DNA from 4 places in the Pseudoalteromonas sp. T1lg122 genome. Region 1 is predicted to be linked to each of the others. Evidence: predicted binding sites of a transcription regulator. Region 1 holds the regulator's gene; each other region holds the start of a gene.
The links. The regulator sigma-54, encoded in region 1, starts transcription at its own class of promoters, with help from an activator protein. The targets are predictions, from matches to a motif close to GTTGGCACGNNNNTNGNNT.
Positions count from the first base shown of each region.

Region 2: dps (DNA starvation/stationary phase protection protein Dps) is a predicted target of sigma-54. The motif match lies at 1,428-1,446, and genes of this name have one in related genera.
Region 3: flgJ (flagellar assembly peptidoglycan hydrolase FlgJ) is a predicted target of sigma-54. The motif match lies at 2,782-2,800, and genes of this name have one in related genera.
Region 4: C2M33_RS11925 (DUF3192 domain-containing protein) is a predicted target of sigma-54. The motif match lies at 1,919-1,937, and genes of this name have one in related genera.

Region 1 covers NZ_PQCG01000031.1:98,477-103,526, reverse strand. The annotation lists gene lptC (LPS export ABC transporter periplasmic protein LptC) at 1-335, shown strand, start outside; gene lptA (lipopolysaccharide transport periplasmic protein LptA) at 325-846, shown strand; gene lptB (LPS export ABC transporter ATP-binding protein) at 843-1,568, shown strand; gene C2M33_RS11290 (RNA polymerase factor sigma-54) at 1,684-3,180, shown strand; gene hpf (ribosome hibernation promoting factor) at 3,208-3,495, shown strand; gene ptsN (PTS IIA-like nitrogen regulatory protein PtsN) at 3,499-3,951, shown strand; gene rapZ (RNase adapter RapZ) at 3,952-4,797, shown strand; gene C2M33_RS11270 (HPr family phosphocarrier protein) at 4,811-5,050, shown strand, end outside.
Region 2 covers NZ_PQCG01000032.1:372,278-377,327, forward strand. The annotation lists gene C2M33_RS14150 (substrate-binding domain-containing protein) at 1-787, shown strand, start outside; gene C2M33_RS14155 (CBS domain-containing protein) at 867-1,286, shown strand; gene dps (DNA starvation/stationary phase protection protein Dps) at 1,513-2,031, shown strand; gene corA (magnesium/cobalt transporter CorA) at 2,092-3,048, opposite strand; gene C2M33_RS14170 (serine hydrolase domain-containing protein) at 3,170-4,399, opposite strand; gene C2M33_RS14175 (hypothetical protein) at 4,428-5,042, opposite strand.
Region 3 covers NZ_PQCG01000034.1:434,768-439,817, reverse strand. The annotation lists gene C2M33_RS20185 (flagellar basal body rod protein FlgF) at 1-28, shown strand, start outside; gene flgG (flagellar basal-body rod protein FlgG) at 50-838, shown strand; gene flgH (flagellar basal body L-ring protein FlgH) at 854-1,537, shown strand; gene C2M33_RS20170 (flagellar basal body P-ring protein FlgI) at 1,550-2,644, shown strand; gene flgJ (flagellar assembly peptidoglycan hydrolase FlgJ) at 2,838-3,806, shown strand; gene flgK (flagellar hook-associated protein FlgK) at 3,820-5,050, shown strand, end outside.
Region 4 covers NZ_PQCG01000031.1:239,362-244,411, reverse strand. The annotation lists gene C2M33_RS11940 (SO_0444 family Cu/Zn efflux transporter) at 1-381, opposite strand, end outside; gene zntR (Zn(2+)-responsive transcriptional regulator) at 365-778, opposite strand; gene C2M33_RS11930 (D-2-hydroxyacid dehydrogenase) at 873-1,817, shown strand; gene C2M33_RS11925 (DUF3192 domain-containing protein) at 1,981-2,361, shown strand; gene C2M33_RS11920 (diguanylate cyclase) at 2,395-3,318, opposite strand; gene C2M33_RS11915 (response regulator) at 3,287-5,050, opposite strand, start outside.

The DNA.
Region 1 (5,050 bases):
TAGGGTTTACCTTTTTTGAACAACCAATTTTTACGATTTATGGCGACCAGCAGGTATGGCAAGTAAAAGCCAAAGAAGCCACTTTATACGAAAACGATCAGCTGATTTTTGAAGGGGATGTGGTTGCTAAAAACTTAACCCACAACGGCATGATCGAAGATATTAAAGCTGAAAACATTAATGTCGACATTGATAAAATGACCATGTTTTCTAAGCAACCTGTGACGCTAACAGGACCGAATTTAAAGATTACCGGGAAAGGCTTAAAAGCCGATCTAAAAACCGAAATTGTTGAGTTAACTAACCATACACGAACCATATACTATGACCAATAAACTTAAGAAACTACTCCTGATCCCAAGCTTATTGATCGCGTTTTCAGGCGCGGCTGCTGAGCAAACTGGCGCACAAATTAGCATTAGCTCAGACCGCCAAGTTGGTAAACTAAAAGATGGCGTTGGCATATTCGAAGGTAACGTAGAGATCGTGCATGGTAATCGTCGTATTACAGCTGAGCGTCTTGAAGCACACGGTGGAGACACCGAAGGCACTGTCGAATTAATTATCGCGACAGGTAATCCTGCTTATTTCGAAGAAAAGCAAGCTGATGGCACCGTAATGAGCGCCAGTGCACAAGAAGTACGTTACGATGTTGCGAAACGCTTCTTAACACTCAATGGCGAAGCTGAAGTCACTCAATCGGGTCAAAAAGTAACGGCCAAAAGCATTACCTACGATATGGCTCAACAGCTGATCAGCGCAGAAAAAGACGAAAACTCAACAGATCGCGTACACACGATCCTCGTTCCAGTTGAAAACAAAAAAGATAACAAAGGCCAACCATGAGCACATTAAAAGCAGAGCTTTTAGCTAAGAGCTACAAAGGCCGCCAAGTGGTTAAAAATGTAGGCCTTGAAGTTGAAGCTGGCAGCATTGTTGGTTTACTTGGTCCAAATGGCGCAGGTAAAACGACAACCTTCTATATGATTGTAGGCTTAGTACCTAGCGACAAAGGTAAAATCAGCATTGATGATAACGACATTACGCTTTTACCAATGCATAGCCGCGCACGTTTAGGTATTGGTTATCTGCCGCAAGAGTCGTCAATTTTTAGAAAGTTGACGGTTTATCAAAACTTGATGGCAATTTTAGAAACCCGTAAAGATCTAAATAAAACCACCCGCGAAGAAACGCTAAACAGCTTACTCGACGAATTTAGCATTCAACATATCCGTGACAGCCAAGGTATGGCGCTGTCAGGTGGCGAACGTCGCCGCGTTGAAATTGCTCGCGCATTAGCCGCAAATCCTAAATTTATCCTTTTAGATGAGCCTTTTGCTGGTGTTGATCCAATTTCAGTGTTAGATATAAAGAAAATTATTGAGCACCTAAAAAACCGCGGTATTGGGGTACTCATTACTGACCATAATGTTAGAGAAACCCTTGATGTTTGTGAAAAAGCCTACATTGTTTCTCATGGGGAGCTAATTGCATCAGGCACACCTGAGCACGTATTAGCTGACCAAACTGTACGTGATGTATATCTAGGCGAGCAATTCAGGCTGTAACCATTACGCCACCGACTAGAGCATCTGCTAGACTTATAACAATGACAATAAATCGATAATTTTTTAACTGTCACAGCACAGTCATCGATAACTTAAAAAGGATTGTTAGGGATACATGAGGCAATCATTACAGCTGCGCATGGGCCAGCAACTTACAATGACTCCACAACTGCAACAAGCGATTCGTTTGTTGCAGCTCAGTACATTGGATCTCCAGCAAGAAATTCAAGAAGCGCTTGATAGTAATCCCCTACTTGAAGTGGAAGAGGCTGATTACAACGAAGAAAGTATCGGTAAGAATGAGCAAAAAGCTGAATCTGACGATATGCAACTAAGCGCGTCTGCAGAAGAAGCACCTAGCGAATACGAGCAAGAAAGCAGTGACGCCCTCAATAAAGACACCGTAAGTGATGACTTAGCAATGGACGTCACGTGGGACGAGTACATGAGTGCTGCCCCATCAACATCATCAGGACCTATGCCTGAAGATGAGTCTATTTACCAAGGCGCATCAACTGAAACCCTACAAGAATACCTAATGTGGCAATTACAGCTCACGCCATTTAGCCCAACTGACGAAGCGATTGCCGTAGCCATAGTAGAAGCCATAGACGACTCAGGTATTTTAACGATCAGCTGTGAAGATATTGTCGAAAGCTTTAATCAAAATAACGATGAAGAAGAAATCGAACTTGATGAAGTTGAAGCGGTCTTAAAAAGAATACAATTATTCGATCCTGTTGGTATTGGCGCGCGCAGTTTACAAGAATGCCTGTGTATTCAGCTTCGTCAATTTGACGCTAGCACACCATATTTAGCTGAAACTAAAATGGTTTTATCTGAGCATATCGAATTATTAGCGAGTCGCGACTATCGCACTTTGATGAAAAAGACTAAGCTTAAAGAAAATGAGCTTAAAGAAGTGATGACGCTTATTCACAGCTTAAATCCTAAGCCTGCGGATAGCATAGTACGCGAAGAGTCTGAGTACGTTATACCTGATGTATCAGTGAAAAAAGTAAAAGGTCGCTGGGTGGTTGAGTTAAACCCAGATTGTATGCCAAAGATTAGAGTAAACAGCCAATATGCGGCTATGTCTCGCTCAGTAAAATCGAGTAGCGACAGCCAATTTATTCGCTCTCACTTACAAGAAGCAAAGTGGTTTATTAAGAGCTTAGAAAGCCGTAACGATACGTTATTAAAAGTAACCAACTGTATCGTTCAACAACAACAAGCTTTCTTTGAGCACGGCCCTGAAGCGATGAAGCCGATGGTGCTAAATGATGTTGCTGAAATGGTCGAAATGCATGAATCGACAATTTCACGTGTAACAACGCAAAAATATATGCATACCCCGAGGGGTATTTTTGAGTTGAAATATTTCTTCTCAAGCCATGTCAGCACCGAAAATGGTGGTGAGTGTTCTTCTACGGCAATACGCGCTTTAATCAAGAAGTTAGTGGCCGCAGAAAACTCAGCTAAACCATTGAGTGATAGTAAAATTGCAGATATATTGGCTGAGCAAGGAATTAAAGTAGCTAGACGTACAATTGCAAAATATCGTGAGTCTCTAGCAATACCTCCGTCTAATCAGCGCAAGAGTTTGATTTAGACGTTTTACATAGAAGGAAAAATGCTTATGCAACTAAATTTAACTGGTCGTCATGTAGAAATCACTGATTCATTAAGAGACTATGTAAACACCAAGTTTGCGAAACTAGAAAGGCATTTTGACCATATAAATAATGTTCATGTCATTCTAGATGTAGAAAAATTAAGCCAAAAAGCAGAAGCAACTTTACATGTAAACGGAGGCGAATTGTTCGCTTCTACAGAACATCAAGATATGTACGCAGCCATTGACTCACTGATCGATAAGCTTGATCGCCAAGTCATTAAACACAAAGAGAAATTAGCTCGACATTAAATTATGAAACTAAGTTCACTTACTAACCAGGACTGCAGCAAAGCTGCGGTCCTTTTTAATAGCAAAAAAAGAATTCTTGAATATATCAGCGAACTGGCCCACCAGCAGCTTCCTCATTTATCGCAACAAGATATCCTAGATGCTTTGCTCAACCGAGAAAAACTAGGCAGCACCGGCATCGGTCGCGGTATTGCTATTCCCCATGGTCGAATGAGCGGTGCCGATGAACCCCATGCGTTTATCATAGTGAGTGAATCACCCATCAATTTTGATGCTATTGATAACCGCCCGGTTGATATATTTGTGGCACTCATCGTACCAGATGGTGACTGTCAGCTTCACCTAAAGACCTTATCAACAATTGCTGATAGACTTAAAGATAAAGAATTTTGTAAACAGTTACGCAGTGCTACAACCGATCAGCAACTGTTTCAGGTCATATCAGCAGAGGCATAAATGGAATTAATCATTATCAGCGGTCGCTCAGGCTCAGGTAAATCGGTCGCTTTACGAGTACTTGAAGACTTAGGCTATTATTGCGTTGATAATATTCCAGTGAATTTGCTGCCTTCACTCGTACGTAGCGTATCTGATAATTACGATAAAATAGCAGTCAGTATCGACGTACGTAACTTACCGAAAGAGCAGCAAGAATTTAATGATATTCTTGAATACCTACCAGGGTTTGCAAACCCAACGCTATTTTACTTAGATAGTGATGATCAAACCCTGATAAAGCGCTTTTCAGAAACACGCCGCTTACATCCATTATCGATTGATTCTTTGCCACTCGATCTTGCTATTAAACAAGAAAAAATATTGCTCGATGTGCTGATCACCCGCGCTGATTTTATGATTGACACCACCGATTTGAGTGTTCATCAGTTAGCTGAATCAATTCGCGAAAAGATCTTAGGTAAAAAAGATAAAAAGCTGATTATTACCTTTATGTCGTTTGGCTTTAAGCACGGTATACCAAAAGAAGCTGACTACGTATTTGATGCACGCTTTTTACCTAATCCACACTGGGAGCCAGATTTAAAGCCGCTAACAGGCCTTGATCAACCAGTAAAAGATTATCTTGCGAGCCACAGCATAGTGCAAAAGTTCACATGGCAAATACAGACCTTTGTGCAAACATGGTTGCCACATTTAGAGCGCAATAACCGCAGTTACCTAACTATTGCAATTGGTTGTACCGGTGGCCAACACCGCTCTGTTTATTTAGCGCAAACAATTGGTGAAAGCTTTGCGAAAAGCCATGCCAATGTAAAAATTCGTCACCGTGAACAAGACATTTAATTAGGCACCTAGAATGCACGCTGAAGATACTTTTTTAATTCAAAATAAACTTGGTTTACATGCTCGTGCTGCCACTGTTTTGGCGCAATTAGCGCTGCAATTTGATGCCAAAATTACCCTTTATCAAGACGATAAAGAAGCCGAAGGCGACAGCGTGTTAGCGTTAATGCTACTTGAAAGCAGCCAAGGTAAAGAAGTTCGCGTTGTATGCGAAGGCCCGGATGCTGATGCCGCATTAACGGCAATTGGCGAA
Region 2 (5,050 bases), on a different contig from region 1:
TCGCACGCAAGTATTAGTGATCACCGATCTTGTTCGCAGAAATAATATTAGCGGTTTATTAATCGCAACTACAGATTCCAATTACCTTGTTGAAAGAGCTTTAAAAAAGCTTAAAGATAACAACATTCCTGTGATCACTTTTGACTCTGATCTGCTTGAGGAAGATCAGCAGTACCGTTTAGCTTATGTGGGTACCAATAATTTTGATTATGGTGTGGCCTTGGGGAACGAATTAAAAAAATTCACCAACAAGGCAAATAATCAAGTGTGTATTCAATCAGGGCATTCAACAACGCCTAATTTAAACAAGCGTATTGAAGGCGTTCGCTATGCCTTATCAGGGCAAACAGAGAAACGTTTAAGCGGTGAAAATGGCTGGAGTGAATTTGACCGTTGCCCTTTATATAGCTTAGGTAAGCGAGGGGTGTCACTCGGTCAACTCGACAAACTGCTTAACCTTGAAAATCCACCACTATTTCTAGCGGTAGCCGGTTTTGCTCAATTTAACCCTAACTATGCAAACGTGATTGCTAAACATAAACAACGTATTGCCAATCAAGAAGTGGTGATTGTTTCTGCCGATACTGAGCAAATGCAATTAGCAGTATTACAGCAAGGATTATCATCGGCCAATATTGGTCAAAACCCTTTTGAAATGGGCCGACTTTCTGCCGAGTTGATGTATCAATACCTCACTAAAGGTGAACGCCCAGCTAAGTCTCACTATTATTTAGACTTTCATTATTGTCAGCAAAGTAATGCTGGCACTTGCACCGTTAATCACTAAAACTTTGATCTCACTAAAGTGCAATTAACTCGATAAGCGCTAGACTTACCACAACTTGATTAATTGTAAGGATGTAGCCATGACACACCTAGTTAGTGATTTGATGACGCCAGACCCATTCGCCATTAGCGCGCAAAATACCCTGCATGATGCTCATAATCTAATGAAAGAGAAAAATGTCCGTCATATCCCAGTGATCAATGAGCACGGTGGTTTAGTTGGCATGTTAACGCAAAAAATCATGATTGCTCAGGTAATGAATATCATGGCTAATTACAGCGCCAGCGCTCTTGAACGCAAGGAAAAGCAAACCAAAGTAGTTGATATTATGGCTACCGATTTTACCAGTATCTCGCCAGAGCAACCGCTACACGAAGTTGCTAAGTTTTTTGTTGAAAACCGTCATGGCTGCATGCCGGTGGTTGATAAAGATAACAACTTAGTGGGAATTCTAACTTCATCAGACTTTGTTCGTTTAGCGGCGGCATTACTTTCTTAACTCGTAACTTTGTATCTGCACACTGAATTTTTTACAGAAGGTGTGCAGAGTTTTCATACTCTTTCATAGCCACAACTACTCCAGCCCAAGATAAAAATCAAATTAACCATTTATATTCAACAATTTATAATTTTATAATTATCAGGCACAACGCTTGCTTCTATGTAATTACACATGCTTTTAGATTAAAAGCGAAAGGAAATTTACAGATAATCTCGGAGGAGTAATGAGTAATTCATCATCAAAAGTCGCAGAATTTACAGCACCTGGTGTTAAAGACCAAGCTGCAGCGGACACGATTGCTATTCTAGACCAGCGCATGGTCGCTTTAATCGATTTACACCTCACTTTAAAACACATTCATTGGAATGTTGTTGGCCCTAATTTTATTGGTGTACACGAAATGCTTGATCCACAAGTAAGCGCAGTGCAAGAGATGACTGACACGATTGCAGAGCGTATCGCAACCATGGGCGGCGTACCGGTTGGTACACCTCAATCAATTGTAGAACGCCGTACTTGGCAAGATTATTCAATTGGTAAAGGCTTAGTGACTGACCACCTAACAGCGCTTGATAAAGTGTATAACGGTGTTAATAAAGACCACCGTGCAGCTATCGATAAGCTTGGTGAGCTAGATCCAGTTTCTGAAGATATGATCACCGGCCAACTGGCTGACTTAGAACAATTCCAATGGTTTGTTCGTGCACATATCGAATCGTCTACCGGCGAATTGAAAGGTTAAACCCCCTAGGTCTATCCGAAGACCCCTTGCCCAGCATTTGCTGGGCTTTTTTATGCTTTGTTACAACCAACCTTTATGTTTAAAGAACAAGTAAGGTGCAAAGCCAGACAGCAACATAATGCCAATTGCAAACGGGTAACCCCATGCCCATTGCAGTTCAGGCATGCTGTTAAAATTCATCCCATAGATACTGGCGACAACGGTCGGCGGTAAAAACACCACTGAGGCGATAGAGAAGGTTTTTATAATTTGGTTTTGTTCGATGTTAATAAAACCCTGAGTCGAGTCCATTAAGAAATTCACCTTATCAAACAAAAATGTACAGTGAGACATAAGGGTATCAATATCGAGTACAATTTCACGTAGTGATTCGCGGTCTTCTGTCGGCGCTCCTAGGTGGCGCAGTAAAAACGAGATATTCCGGCGCGTATCCATCAAACATAAACGCACTTTACCGTTATTATCTTCAAGGCGCGAAATTCGACTAACAGCTTCTTCTAAGTCTGAGTCATCCTCTTCAAGTACATAGGCACTGAGTTTTTCTAACTGGTGATGCATGTCTTCAAGCATGTCAGCGTGGTTTTCGACTTTTTGGTCAAATAAAGTCACCAAAAGTTGCTTTGGATTATCACACGCTACCTGCCCTTTCCGAGCACGCAGTCGTAAAAGACGAAAATCGGCTAGTTCATCATCGCGGATTGTCAGCAAGCAGTTGTCTTGTAGTAAACAAGCCACGGTTACCGTATTAAAGCGCCCTTCATTTGGTGACATGAAAAGCGCATGCACATGCAAGCCTTCATGGTCGATAAAACAACGGGAAGAGGCCTCGATTTCTTCAACATCATCAGCACCGGGTAAGGTGATATTAAGCGTGCTTGCCAGCGCTTGCCGTTCTTCTTCGGTCGGATTTATGGTATCAATCCAGTGGGCATTTTTAATAGAAGTAACAAGCGGTGTATCAGCAGCTGGCTCAGTTTCTGTGATCACACCTTGGTCTATAGAAAAAAATCGTAACATGCGCCCTACCCTGAATAATCAATGTATAGCAAATACTATAGCTGTTCACGTTAATGAACAATGACAATGCTACTAATTACCGGGTAAAGCAGAAAAATAATTTAAACCTAACATCAATTGCTTATTTCGCTTTTTTGAAGCGCACCACAAGCATACCTATCAAGATGATGCCAAGGCCTAATAAGCAAGGTACAAAAGCACTTTGCAGGGCAACATCAAACGCTAAAAAGTCGGGGTAACCGGTTTGCCAAAGCGTCCATTCATACCCGAGTTTTGATGCAATATGTTCACCGCCGCTACTAAGTACGATGATTGCATCATTGTTATCTGGGTTAATGCGAAGCGTGCTATTTATTGCCGGTTCATTTGCGCCGTCATGGCCAAACACAAAATCTCCCGATGCTGTTGGCGCATAAAGCATGGTACCTAGCCCCCAAATTGGTGCGCCTAAGCTAATAGCCAATGGCTCTCGCATGGTACTGATCATTTGCGGGCTTAACTGCCCTGTTTGAGGTGATGTTAATGCTTGCACTAAAGCGATCAAGTCATGGCTACTTGCCAGTAAGCCTGTTGCCGCTGCCGATGCGTATTGAAAATGCCCAGCAGCTTGCCCGCTTTTATCATAAGCAGGTGCGATATTGTCTAACTCAGTGAGTACATCGTAACTGGCATCAGTCATATTAACTGGCTTAAAGACGTTATCAGCCATCCAAGTTGCAAAGCGTTGATTCGTTTTCTCTTCTACCAGCAGCTCCAGCATCAAATAGCCGCCCCCAGAATACTGAAAATCGCCCACAGGCTTGGTGACTTTAATTTCACGCACACCCGTTGATGATAGCGGCTTGTTTAGTGACTCAAGCAAGCTTGGTACGGTTTCATTTAGCTCAATATCAGCAAAGCCTAAACCATCACCAAGCCCCGCAGTATGAGATAACAGATGAGCAAGGCTAACAGTTTGATTATCAAACTCTGATTCAGGTAACTGCCAGCCCGTGAGTTGCTCATTAATCGCGCGATCTAAACGAATTTGTTGTTGCTCAGCCAGAGTCATCACGCCATAGGCGGTAATAAATTTACTCAGTGATGCCACGGGGAACAGAGTATTGGCGGTTATTTCATCTTTGCTTTTTGAGTAATCTTGAAAAATCACTTGGCCATTTTCAATCAAAACATAAGCGATATTTGCGTGTTTGTTGGCAATCAGCGCCTGGCTATTAGCAATAAACTGCTCAGTGTTGCCCGTTTCGGCAATAGGTTTTAAAAACCAACCACTGACACCACCATATACACAGGTAGCAGCCCAAACAGATGACAAAAATAGCGTTAACAGAATCGTTTTAAACCAGCTCATACTCTATTCCTTGTATTACAACGCGTTATTAAATCACTTCGATTTGTTCAGGCTTTTTGATAAAGAACACCATTAAAATTAATAGTGCTGCTGGGAATAAAAACACATTTAAATAAGCAAAAATCACCGTTAACTGTAAGATGCACATCAGCAACATTAGGATAGAAAACACCGTTAGCAACGATGACATACCATGGCGCTTTGTCAGTAATAAAGCGGCTGTTATCAAACCCACTAACGCATACAAGCCTAAACTCCCAGCAGAGACCGCCATGGCAATAATTGAAATACTTTCTATTACATCATTCGATGCTTTATCACCTGCAACAGCAAGATAAACATCGCATAACACAGTGGCATGAAAAGCTAATACCAGCACCGCAAGCACACATAACAGTATGCGTACACCTTCAACATCGAACATATCTTTTAGTGCCTTGCGTAAACTCAGATACACATAAATTTCAAGTGCACCGATAAGCACGAACACAAGGTCTGAAAAGTTTAAGCTTTGTAAATCAAGCTTAAGCGCCTCTCCTAAGCCATCGAGTGTTTCGCCAAATACTGAAATCCAGTACATGGGAAAAATCACAGCGAGTAATCCTGCTGCTATGCCGGGTAGTAAATAGTCACGGTTGAGCATATGCCCTC
Region 3 (5,050 bases), on a different contig from region 1:
TCAAGATCAGCTGTTACGCATTGTTTAAGATGACTGAGAGGGTAGAGTTATGAATCCTGCATTATGGATCAGTAAAACCGGGCTTGACGCCCAGCAAACCGATATTTCGGTGATCTCAAATAATCTCGCGAATGCCAGCACGGTCGGTTACAAAAAAAGCCGCGCCGTATTTGAAGATTTACTATATCAAAACATCAACCAACCAGGTGGTCGTTCGTCACAAGACACTGAAATGCCATCAGGCTTAATGCTTGGTGCGGGTGCCAAAGTGGTTGCCAACCAAAAGAACTTTTCACAAGGTAACATGCTTACCACTGAAAATTCACTGGACTGGATGATTTCAGGCCCTGGTTTTTTTGAAGTACAATTACCGGATGGCAACATTGCCTATTCGCGTAACGGTCAATTCACGACTGACGAAGATGGCCGCATTGTAACATCGGGCGCGGGTTTTCCTTTGCAACCGGAAATGAATGTTCCAGACGATGCGCAATCAATTACTGTTTCACAAGACGGTGAAGTGTCAGTGCGTATTTCAGGGCAACCAGACAACGTGGTCATTGGTCAGCTAACGATTAGTGATTTTATTAATCCATCGGGTCTTGAGCCTATGGGACAAAACTTATACACAGAAACCGCTGTAAGTGGTGCGCCTGTGCAAGGTAACCCAGGTATCGATGGTTTAGGTACGGTGGTTCAAGGTTCCCTTGAAACCTCTAACGTGAATGTAACTGAAGAGCTTGTTAACTTGATCGAAACACAACGAATTTATGAAATGAATTCAAAAGTGATTTCAGCGGTTGATGAAATGCTTAGTTACATTAATCAACAGCTTTAATGGGTAGGAGGCAGCATGCGTAATATTATCTTAGTCACATCGGCAGCATTAATGCTGGGTGGTTGTATGACAACGCAAAATCATCATGTGGTTCAGGATGACCCTTACTATGCGCCTATGTACCCTGAGCCAACAACAGAGCCGATGGTACCTACAGGGTCGTTGTTTGATAGTTACTCATCAAATGATTTGTACTCGGATAAAAAGGCACTGCGTGCTGGCGACATCATTACGGTTAAATTGCAAGAATCAACGCAAGCCACCAAAGCCGCTAAAACCGAGACCGACAAAGAAACGGACGCCAGTTTAGACCCTGTTATAGGCCTTGGCGGTAATCCGGTCAACATTGGTGGTGACAGCATTCAATTTGGTATTGGTTCTGGGGCATCATTTAAAGGTGACTCAAAGTCTAACCAATCAAACAGCTTATTTGGTGATATTTCTGTCAATGTGATGCGTGTTCTACCCAATGGCAACTTGGTTATTCGCGGTGAAAAATGGCTCACTTTGAACACAGGTGAAGAGTTTATTCGCTTAGAAGGTTTGGTTCGCCCTGAAGATGTTGCCGCAGATAACACGGTCACATCAAATCGTATTGCCAATGCGCGCATTCAATATTCAGGTAAAGGGCAAATTCAAGAAACGCAAAGTGCAGGTTGGCTGTCTCGTTTCTTTAGTAGTTCGCTTTTCCCATTTTAGAGGAATAAAGTCATGAATGGGTTTAAATACATCATCGCTCTTTGCTTAATTAGCCTGCAGTTTTCTGCACAGGCTGAGCGAGTCAAAGATGTATCTATGGTTGAGGGCGTGCGCTCAAACCAATTAGTGGGGTATGGTTTAGTGGTTGGTTTACCTGGCACTGGTGAGCAAAGCCGATTTACACAACAAAGCTTTAAAGCCATGCTGAATGGCTTTGGTATCACTTTACCTGATAGCTTAAAACCTAAAATTAAAAATGTTGCTGCTGTGGCAGTGCATGCTGAGTTACCAGCGTTCAGAAAGCCTGGTCAAACCATTGATATTACCGTGTCGTCTATTGGTAGTGCGGGCAGTTTACGTGGCGGTACATTGTTACAAACCTTCCTAAAAGGGGTTGATGGCAATACTTATGCAATTGCGCAAGGTAGTTTAGTGGTTGGTGGTTTAGGTGCTGAAGGGGCTGATGGTAGCCGTGTAATTATTAACACGCCAACAGTGGGTCGTATTCCAAATGGTGCTATTGTTGAACGTGCTATTAAGAGCCCGTTTATGCAAGGTGACTACATTACCTTCAATTTAAATCGTCCAGATTTCACAACGGCAAAACGCTTAGAGCAAACCATTAATGATTTAGTGGGTCCTGACAGTGCTCAGGCAATCGATGCAGCTTCAGTAAGAGTGTTAGCACCGCGTGATGCATCTCAACGTGTCGCGTATTTGTCTACCCTTGAAAACTTAGAGTTTAAACCGGCAGATACCGCAGCAAAAATTATTGTCAATTCGCGAACAGGCACAATTGTGATTGGCAAAAACGTGAAGCTACAGCCAGCAGCTATTACCCATGGTGGTTTAACGGTCACCATTGCTGAGCAGCAAAATGTCTCACAGCCAAATGCCTTAAGTGATGGTGAAACCACGGTTACCAATCAAAGCATTATTGATGTCAATGAAGATGACTCACGTGCTTTTGTTTTCAATCCGGGTGTTAATCTAGATGACCTCGTTCGCGCAATCAATGAAGTGGGGGCCGCGCCGGGGGATTTAATGGCAATTCTTGAAGCTTTAAAAGAAGCGGGGGCGATAAACGGGCAACTGGTTATCATTTAAATTAAAACGCGCTTTCGGGCGCGTTTTTTGTTTTTATACCTCTTAATCCTTCAGTGTATAAATATCAGTCAAAACCTTGACCCTGAAGTTACTCCACTCCTATATCCTTTATTAGCCATTCATTTATAAAGTTTTTTATTGGCGCAATTTTTGCATTTTAATTTTCATTATTAACTATTGTGTCAAAAAGCTGATGGATACTAATCATCTCGACAAGCAAAACTTTTTTGATTTAGGCAACTTAGACTCGTTACGTCAAAGTGCGCTAAAAAGTGATGCCTCTAGCGATGCGTCAAAAGAGGCGCTGAAAAAAGCGGCGGCACAATTTGAATCTATTTTCACTCAAATGCTGCTTAAAAGTATGCGTAAGGCAAATGAAGCGTTTGAAGATAAAGACAGCCCATTTAATTCAAGCGGTGTTAAGTTTTTTGAAGAGATGCATGACCAACAGATGTCGGTTGAGCTTTCATCAAAAGGTTCGCTCGGCTTAGCTGATTTAATTGTTCAGCAGCTCTCGCCAGATGGTAAACAGTTTACCCCGGGGTCTGTGCTTAGAACGACGGCTGAGTTTGATAGTGATAAACGCGCCCGCGGCGTAGCGAATGACAGCCACGACATTAAATCTGAGTCACAGCCTGTTGCAGATACATCAGCAAACGAGCAAACAGATAATCGTTTTGAAGATGCTGAGTCATTCATTAGCTCTATTTGGGAGCACGCAAAAAATGCAGCACAGAAGATTGGTTTAAACCCTGCAGTGATGGTGGCTCAAGCAGCCCTTGAAACAGGCTGGGGAAAACACATCATCAGCAAAGCTGATGGCACAAGTAGTAACAACTTATTCAATATTAAATCGGATAGAAGCTGGCAAGGTGACAAAGCGAGTAAAGTCACGCTTGAATTTGAACAAGGCGTGCCTGTTAAAAAGCAAGCTAGTTTCCGCTCTTATCAATCGATTAAAGACAGTGTTAACGATTTTGTGGATTTCTTAAATGAAAACCCACGTTATCAAGAAGCACTTAATAATACCGCAGAGCCTGCTGCCTTTTTAGATTCGTTACAAAAAGCAGGTTATGCAACTGATCCAAATTATGCCGATAAAATTAAGCAGGTATTGAAGCGTGTTGAGCTTCAAAGCGTCGCTGCTTCATTGGTACGTTAAGGAGTAGACCCTCATGTCATTTAGCTTATATGACATAGCAAATGCCGGTGTAAGAGCTAACTCTGAGCTTTTACAAACCACCAGTAAGAACATCGCCAACGTTAATACCGAGGGCTATGTACGTGAGCGCACTGAGTTCACAACCATGATCGATAACCAAGTAGGTCGTGGTGAAACGTATCGTTTACTGAATGAATTTGCGCAAAAGCAATTAAATAGAGATACCTCAAATAAAGCATTCTTTGATCAGTTTGTGACAGAAGCAAGCCGTGTAGATAGCTTGTTCTCAGAAGAGTCAAACAGCTTATCAACTAGTATCAACTCGTTTTTTAACAATGTACAAGAAAGCTTAAATCAACCGTCATCAACAGTTGCACGCTCATTAGTAATGACAGATGCACAAAACTTGATTGATCAAATGGACAGATTATCGAGCATTGTGGTCGACCAAAAAGCGGTGGTGAATGAGCAGCTAGAAATTTTTTCTGAAGAAGCCAATAACCTGATCCAAAATATCAGTGATCTAAATACTAAGATTGCCTCAGTTCACGGTACTGATCGTGAGTCAGTATCAAGTGGTTTATACAATGAACGCGATAAAGCGATTCGTGATTTATCTGAGCTGATTGATATTGAAACACTCGATGGTAATAACGGCGAAAAACAAGTGTATTTAGGCTCTGGTCAAGCACTTGTCATGCAAAGTGGCTCATTTAACCTATTTTCATTCAGTGGCGATCCTGATCCTAATTTTAAAGAACTGAGACTCGATGTGAACGGTGGCAAAGCTGTGCCGCTTGATGTCGATGTGAGTAAGTTAAAAGGTAAAATTGGCGGCTTGTTGGCGTTTCGTGACGATATTTTAGTGCCAGCGCAAAACCAACTTGGTCAAATGGGATTAGCGTTAGCTGATGCCTTTAATCAGCAAAACCGTTTAGGTATGGACGCTAATGGTGAAATTGGTGGTGATATATTTGCAATTCCAACCGTTGATGCGTTTGGCTATCAAGCTAATACGGGCACATCAACAATGACGGCAACGGTGGAACCAGGTAAAGGCAGCGAATTGCCAGCGAGTGATTTTATTATTACCTATACCAGTGCAACCACCGTTGAAATTCAGGCAATCGATAACAAAGGCGAACCTATTGGCACTGCGTCAACAGCCAATGTAACGGCAGGAGTGATTGACTCATCAACCATCACTGGCGGTGAGGCATTTGGCTTACAGCTTAATGTATCAG
Region 4 (5,050 bases), 140 kb from region 1:
TAAGACACCGGCCACAATGGCACTGCACACGGCGGCAATAGGACGTATCACCGCCATAAATGGGCCAAGCAACACATAAGATACCGAAACCGAATCGACCCCAGTTTCAGGGGTTGAAACTAAAAATGCCGTGGTGGCACTTTTTGACGCCCCCGCCCTTCTTAAACCAATAGCCGCAGGGATCACACCACATGAACACAAGGGCATTGGAGCACCAATAAAGGCTGCTTTAACTGTGGTCCATAACCCTTCTTTGCCTAAATGCCGATTAAGAAAGTTAGCAGGCAAATACACATTGAGAAGACCCGCTATGAATAAGCCCAGCATTAACCAAGGCGCTGAGAGTAAAAATAGATGCCAAAAATTATTGAGTAAGTCCATCGATATCCTCCAGCGTCGTTAGTATTGAACAGTTTTCAGCAGGCTCTTCGCCGCCACAACATTTATCTGCTAATAATGAAAGTGAGTCATAAAAGCGAGTAAGCTCTGCAATTCGTTGTGCAACGAGATCGCGTTTTTGTAACGTCATTTCTTTAACTTCATGACAAGAATGCTGATCTTTATGAAACTTGATTTGCAATAGCTCTTTGATCTCAGCCAGACTAAAGCCAACATTCTTTGCTCTGAGAATAAACGCCATTTGTTTATAGTCATTCTCAGAATAAAAACGATATCCCACGTCTGAGCGCGAACTTGGCGTTAACAAACCATGCTTTTCGTAGTACCTTAGCGTATCTGTTGAGACACCCAACTGGCGTGCAAACTCACCTATTTTCATCACCGTCTCCATTGTGAAGCGTTTAATTATTATGCTCACTATAAACCTTGGAGTACACCCCAAGGTCAAGCAATAAATTAAAAAAGGAAAGCACATGAATATTACTGTCCTTGATGCAGCAACATTAGCCAACACGTCGTTAGATGCCCTAGCGCAATTAGGTAAATTAACCTGTTACGACTTAACCGCCCAAGAACAGGTTGTTGAGCGCTGCCAAGATGCCGATGTCGTTGTTAGTAATAAAGTGGTGATTGATCAACACGCCATGAGCAAATTACCTAATTTAAAATTAATATGTGTTGCAGCGACAGGGACTAACAACATTGATTTAGGTGCAGCAAAAGAGCATGGCATCGCAGTGACCAATGTCGCAGGTTATTCAACACCGAGTGTAGTGCAGCATACCTTTACCCTCATCACTAATTTACTGGGTAATACTCACAGATTCATTAATGATTGCCAGCAAGGCTTATGGCAACAAAGCCCCATGTTTTGCCGTTTAGATTACAGCTTTAATGAAATTGCCGGCAAAACACTGGCTATTGTTGGTTATGGCTCGCTGGGTAAAGCCGTTGCCGATGTAGCGCGTGCCTTTGGTGCCAATGTCATCATCAGTGAACGAAAAGGCCAAACGCCTCGTGAAGGTCGTGTTAGTTTCAATGATGCCCTGACCACTGCTGATATTATTAGTGTTCACTGCCCGCTTACTGATGAAACACGCAACCAAATCGCTGCGGCAGAATTAAGCATGATGAAACCGTCAGCTATTATCATTAATACTGCTCGTGGTGGGGTCATCAATGAGGCCGATTTAGCTGATGCATTAGCTAATAATGTCATTGCCGGAGCCGGTGTTGATGTACTCAGTAAAGAACCCGCAGAGCAAGAAAACCCGCTGGCACAATACAAAGGTGCAAACTTATTACTTACCCCACACATTGCATGGGCCAGCCAAGAATCTATCGTGCGCTTAGTTAACGAAATTGCGTTAAATATCCAAGCATTTAATCAAGGCGAAATGCGTAACAGGTTGGTCTAAATCGCAATTTATTAGTCAATAGAGCTAAGTAGTTAGTAATTTATAACTTAGCCTTTTGACTAAAAACAACATAAACAATTGATTTAGTTATGATTTAAAAGTTTGGCAAGCAGTTTGCTATTAAGTGAATAACTAAAAAACAATTTCTTCGGGATAAAAGAACATGAAAAAAGCACTTCTAATTGCCGCGCTAACTGCACCATTTTTAACTGGTTGTGTCATTGCTGTTTCTGACGGCGAAGCCGATACACATTGGGCGGGAAGCTCATCTAGCTGGCAGCAACAACATAAAAATAATCGTGAAGTGATTTCTAATCTTGCATTAGAGACAAGCTACCAAACGGTATTAAACAAACTAAATACACCTAACTTTACCGAGTTATTAAAGCAAGGTGATGATGTGTATCAAGTATTATTCTATGCAACGCATAGCATTCACTCTGATGGCAAGATGACTAAAGACGAGTGTACGCCACTTGTATTTAAAAATGATAAGTTAATTGGCGTGGGTGATACGATTTATAAATCACTTAGCAATGGCTAATAAGAAATTTAAAATGGGTGAGTAGGCAATCGCCTACTCATGTTCATTTACTGCGATCATTCTCGACACTATCTGATCTCGCCCTGCATCCTTAGCCTGATAAAGACCTAAATCAGCCTCCTCTAGTAAGGTTTGCTCAGCATAAACCTGACCATTTTCAGTGGTCGCAATACCAATACTAATTGTGACATGGTCAGCATTTAGCGACGCTTTGTGTGGAATGTTTAACTCATTCACGGCATTGCGCAATTTATTTGCAAACGAGATAGCCTCTTTCACTGAAGTATTGGGTAACACTGCCGCAAACTCTTCACCACCATAACGCGCAACAAAGTCACTGCCTCGTTCACACGCCCCAACTAAGGCATGAGCAATTTGTTTTAAGCAATCATCACCAGCTCGGTGACCATAGCAATCGTTGTAACGTTTAAAGTGATCAACATCCATCAGTAACACCGATAACGGGGTTTGATCCCGACGGCAACGACGCCACTCTCGTGCTAAATTTTCATCCAGATAACGTCGATTTGGGATCTCGGTTAGGCCATCAATTGAGGCGAGCATTTCGAGTAAGTCATTTTTTTGTTTGATCAGCAGCTGGTTACGCACTCTGGCACGCACGATAGCTGCACTAAATGGTTTAGTGATGTAATCCATCGCGCCTAATTCAAGGCCTTTAGCTTCATCATCGTGACTGGTATTGGCAGAAATAAATATTACGGGCAGCATACTGGTGGCCGCGCTTTCTTTTAACTTAGTAAGCACTTCGTAGCCGTCAATGCCTGGCATCACAATATCCAAGATCAACAAATCAACAGTCTGCGTTTTTAAAAACGTCAGAGCTTTTTCGCCACTCTCAACACAAAAAACATCATAGTCTTGCTGCAATGTTTTCTCTAATACCAAGCGGTTTAACGGATCGTCATCAACAATCAGTACCTTGGCTCTTTTCAACATCAGTAGATCCTTGTTCGATGATAAATGCGATGACCTGTTTTATTTGCCATTGCAACTCATCATTTAATTGTTCGGGCAGTTCGCCATCTACCTTAAGCCTAGCTTCACATTGCTGAGCGCACGCTGACAATCGCTTAAAACCGAGATTTCCGGCTGACCCTTTTACATTATGAACCACACGGACCAACTCATCGGTAGTTTTTAATGTAGAGATTTGTAATAACTGCTCTACTGCCATAGTCGCAAACTTTGATAACATAGTTAATACTAACTTAGTATTGTTTGCAAACTGAGACAGTATAAAAGCTTGATCAAAAAAGACTTCTTTTGTGTTATCAAGTTCACTCATTGCTAAAAACAACTTACTAGCAACAATCGGTTTAGTTAGGTGTTTATTCATCCCCGCCGCGATTGAATGCTCAATATCCTCACTTTCACTGTGTGCAGTGAGTGCGTAAATCGGCATTTGCTCTTTGGTGAATGACTGACGAATAATACGCGTTGCCTGGCAACCATCCATCTCTGGCATCTGAATATCCATAAAAATGAGATCGGGCCTTAAGCTATTTGCCAGCTCAATGCCTTTTTCACCATTTTTTGCACACACAACGGTGACATCAATTTGCTCTAGAATACTTTTAATAATGCTTAAATTAAGCGGGTTATCATCCACAGCGAGTACTAAAAGCCCTGATAAGTCAGTACTTGAAGGCAGTGAAACCAGCTCTTTTTTCACAGGCTCTGCGGCTTTATCAAGCTGTAAGCAAAAGCAAAATTCACTGCCTTTGCCTTTTTCGCTTTCAAGTTTAATTTCGCCTCCCATTAACGCAACTTCGTACTTAACAATCGCTAAGCCTAGACCCACCCCCTGATGAGAGCGCGTTAATGATTCATCACCTTGAGTAAATGCATCAAATAAGCGGCTTTGATCTGCCTTGCTAATACCAATGCCCGTGTCTTTAACAGTAAAACAAATGAGTTGCTGCTCAGCTGACTCTTCTACCAACATTAAGTTTAATATTACTGTGCCTTGCTCGGTGAATTTGGCTGCGTTTGTCAGTAAATTAGCTAATACCTGCTGCAAGCAAATCTGATCACCCATCAAGTTATCGCTAATGCTTTTATCGCATTCAACTTTAAATTCGATATCTTTATTTGCACATAAAGGAGCGGTAATCCCCTCACAGTAGTCGATTAAGTCAGGCACACTAAAAGGGGCTTTATTAATTTGCACTTGCGAGCTTTCGGCGCGGGCAAAATCGAGCATACGATTCAGTAAAGTAAGTAAGCTATTGGCCGCTGATTTTGCCTGTTCGGCATGGTTGCGCTGCGGCTGTGTTAAACCTTGTAAAGCGATAACATCAATTAAGCCTAATACAGCATTAAGTGGTGTGCGTATTTCATGACTGAGGTTAGCAATAAAGCGGCTTTTAGCTAATGTTGCCCGCTCAGCATCATCTTTTGCTTTTACTAAATCCGTCACATCCTGTACATGAACAACATAGTAATCAGGTGTTTGCTCAGCATTCCAAACTAATGACACACTAATTTGTAGCCAGCGCTGCTGCTCTTGTTGTTCAAGACTAAAGTGATAAACTTTTTTCTTCTCATGCAATAGCTCTGTCAGGGTATTTTTTAACGTCTGATAAGACTGTTCAGCAAATAAGTCTATTAATTTAAGATCATTGGCGTTTTCAATTGCAAAGATTTTACGTGCTGCTTTGTTTGCTTG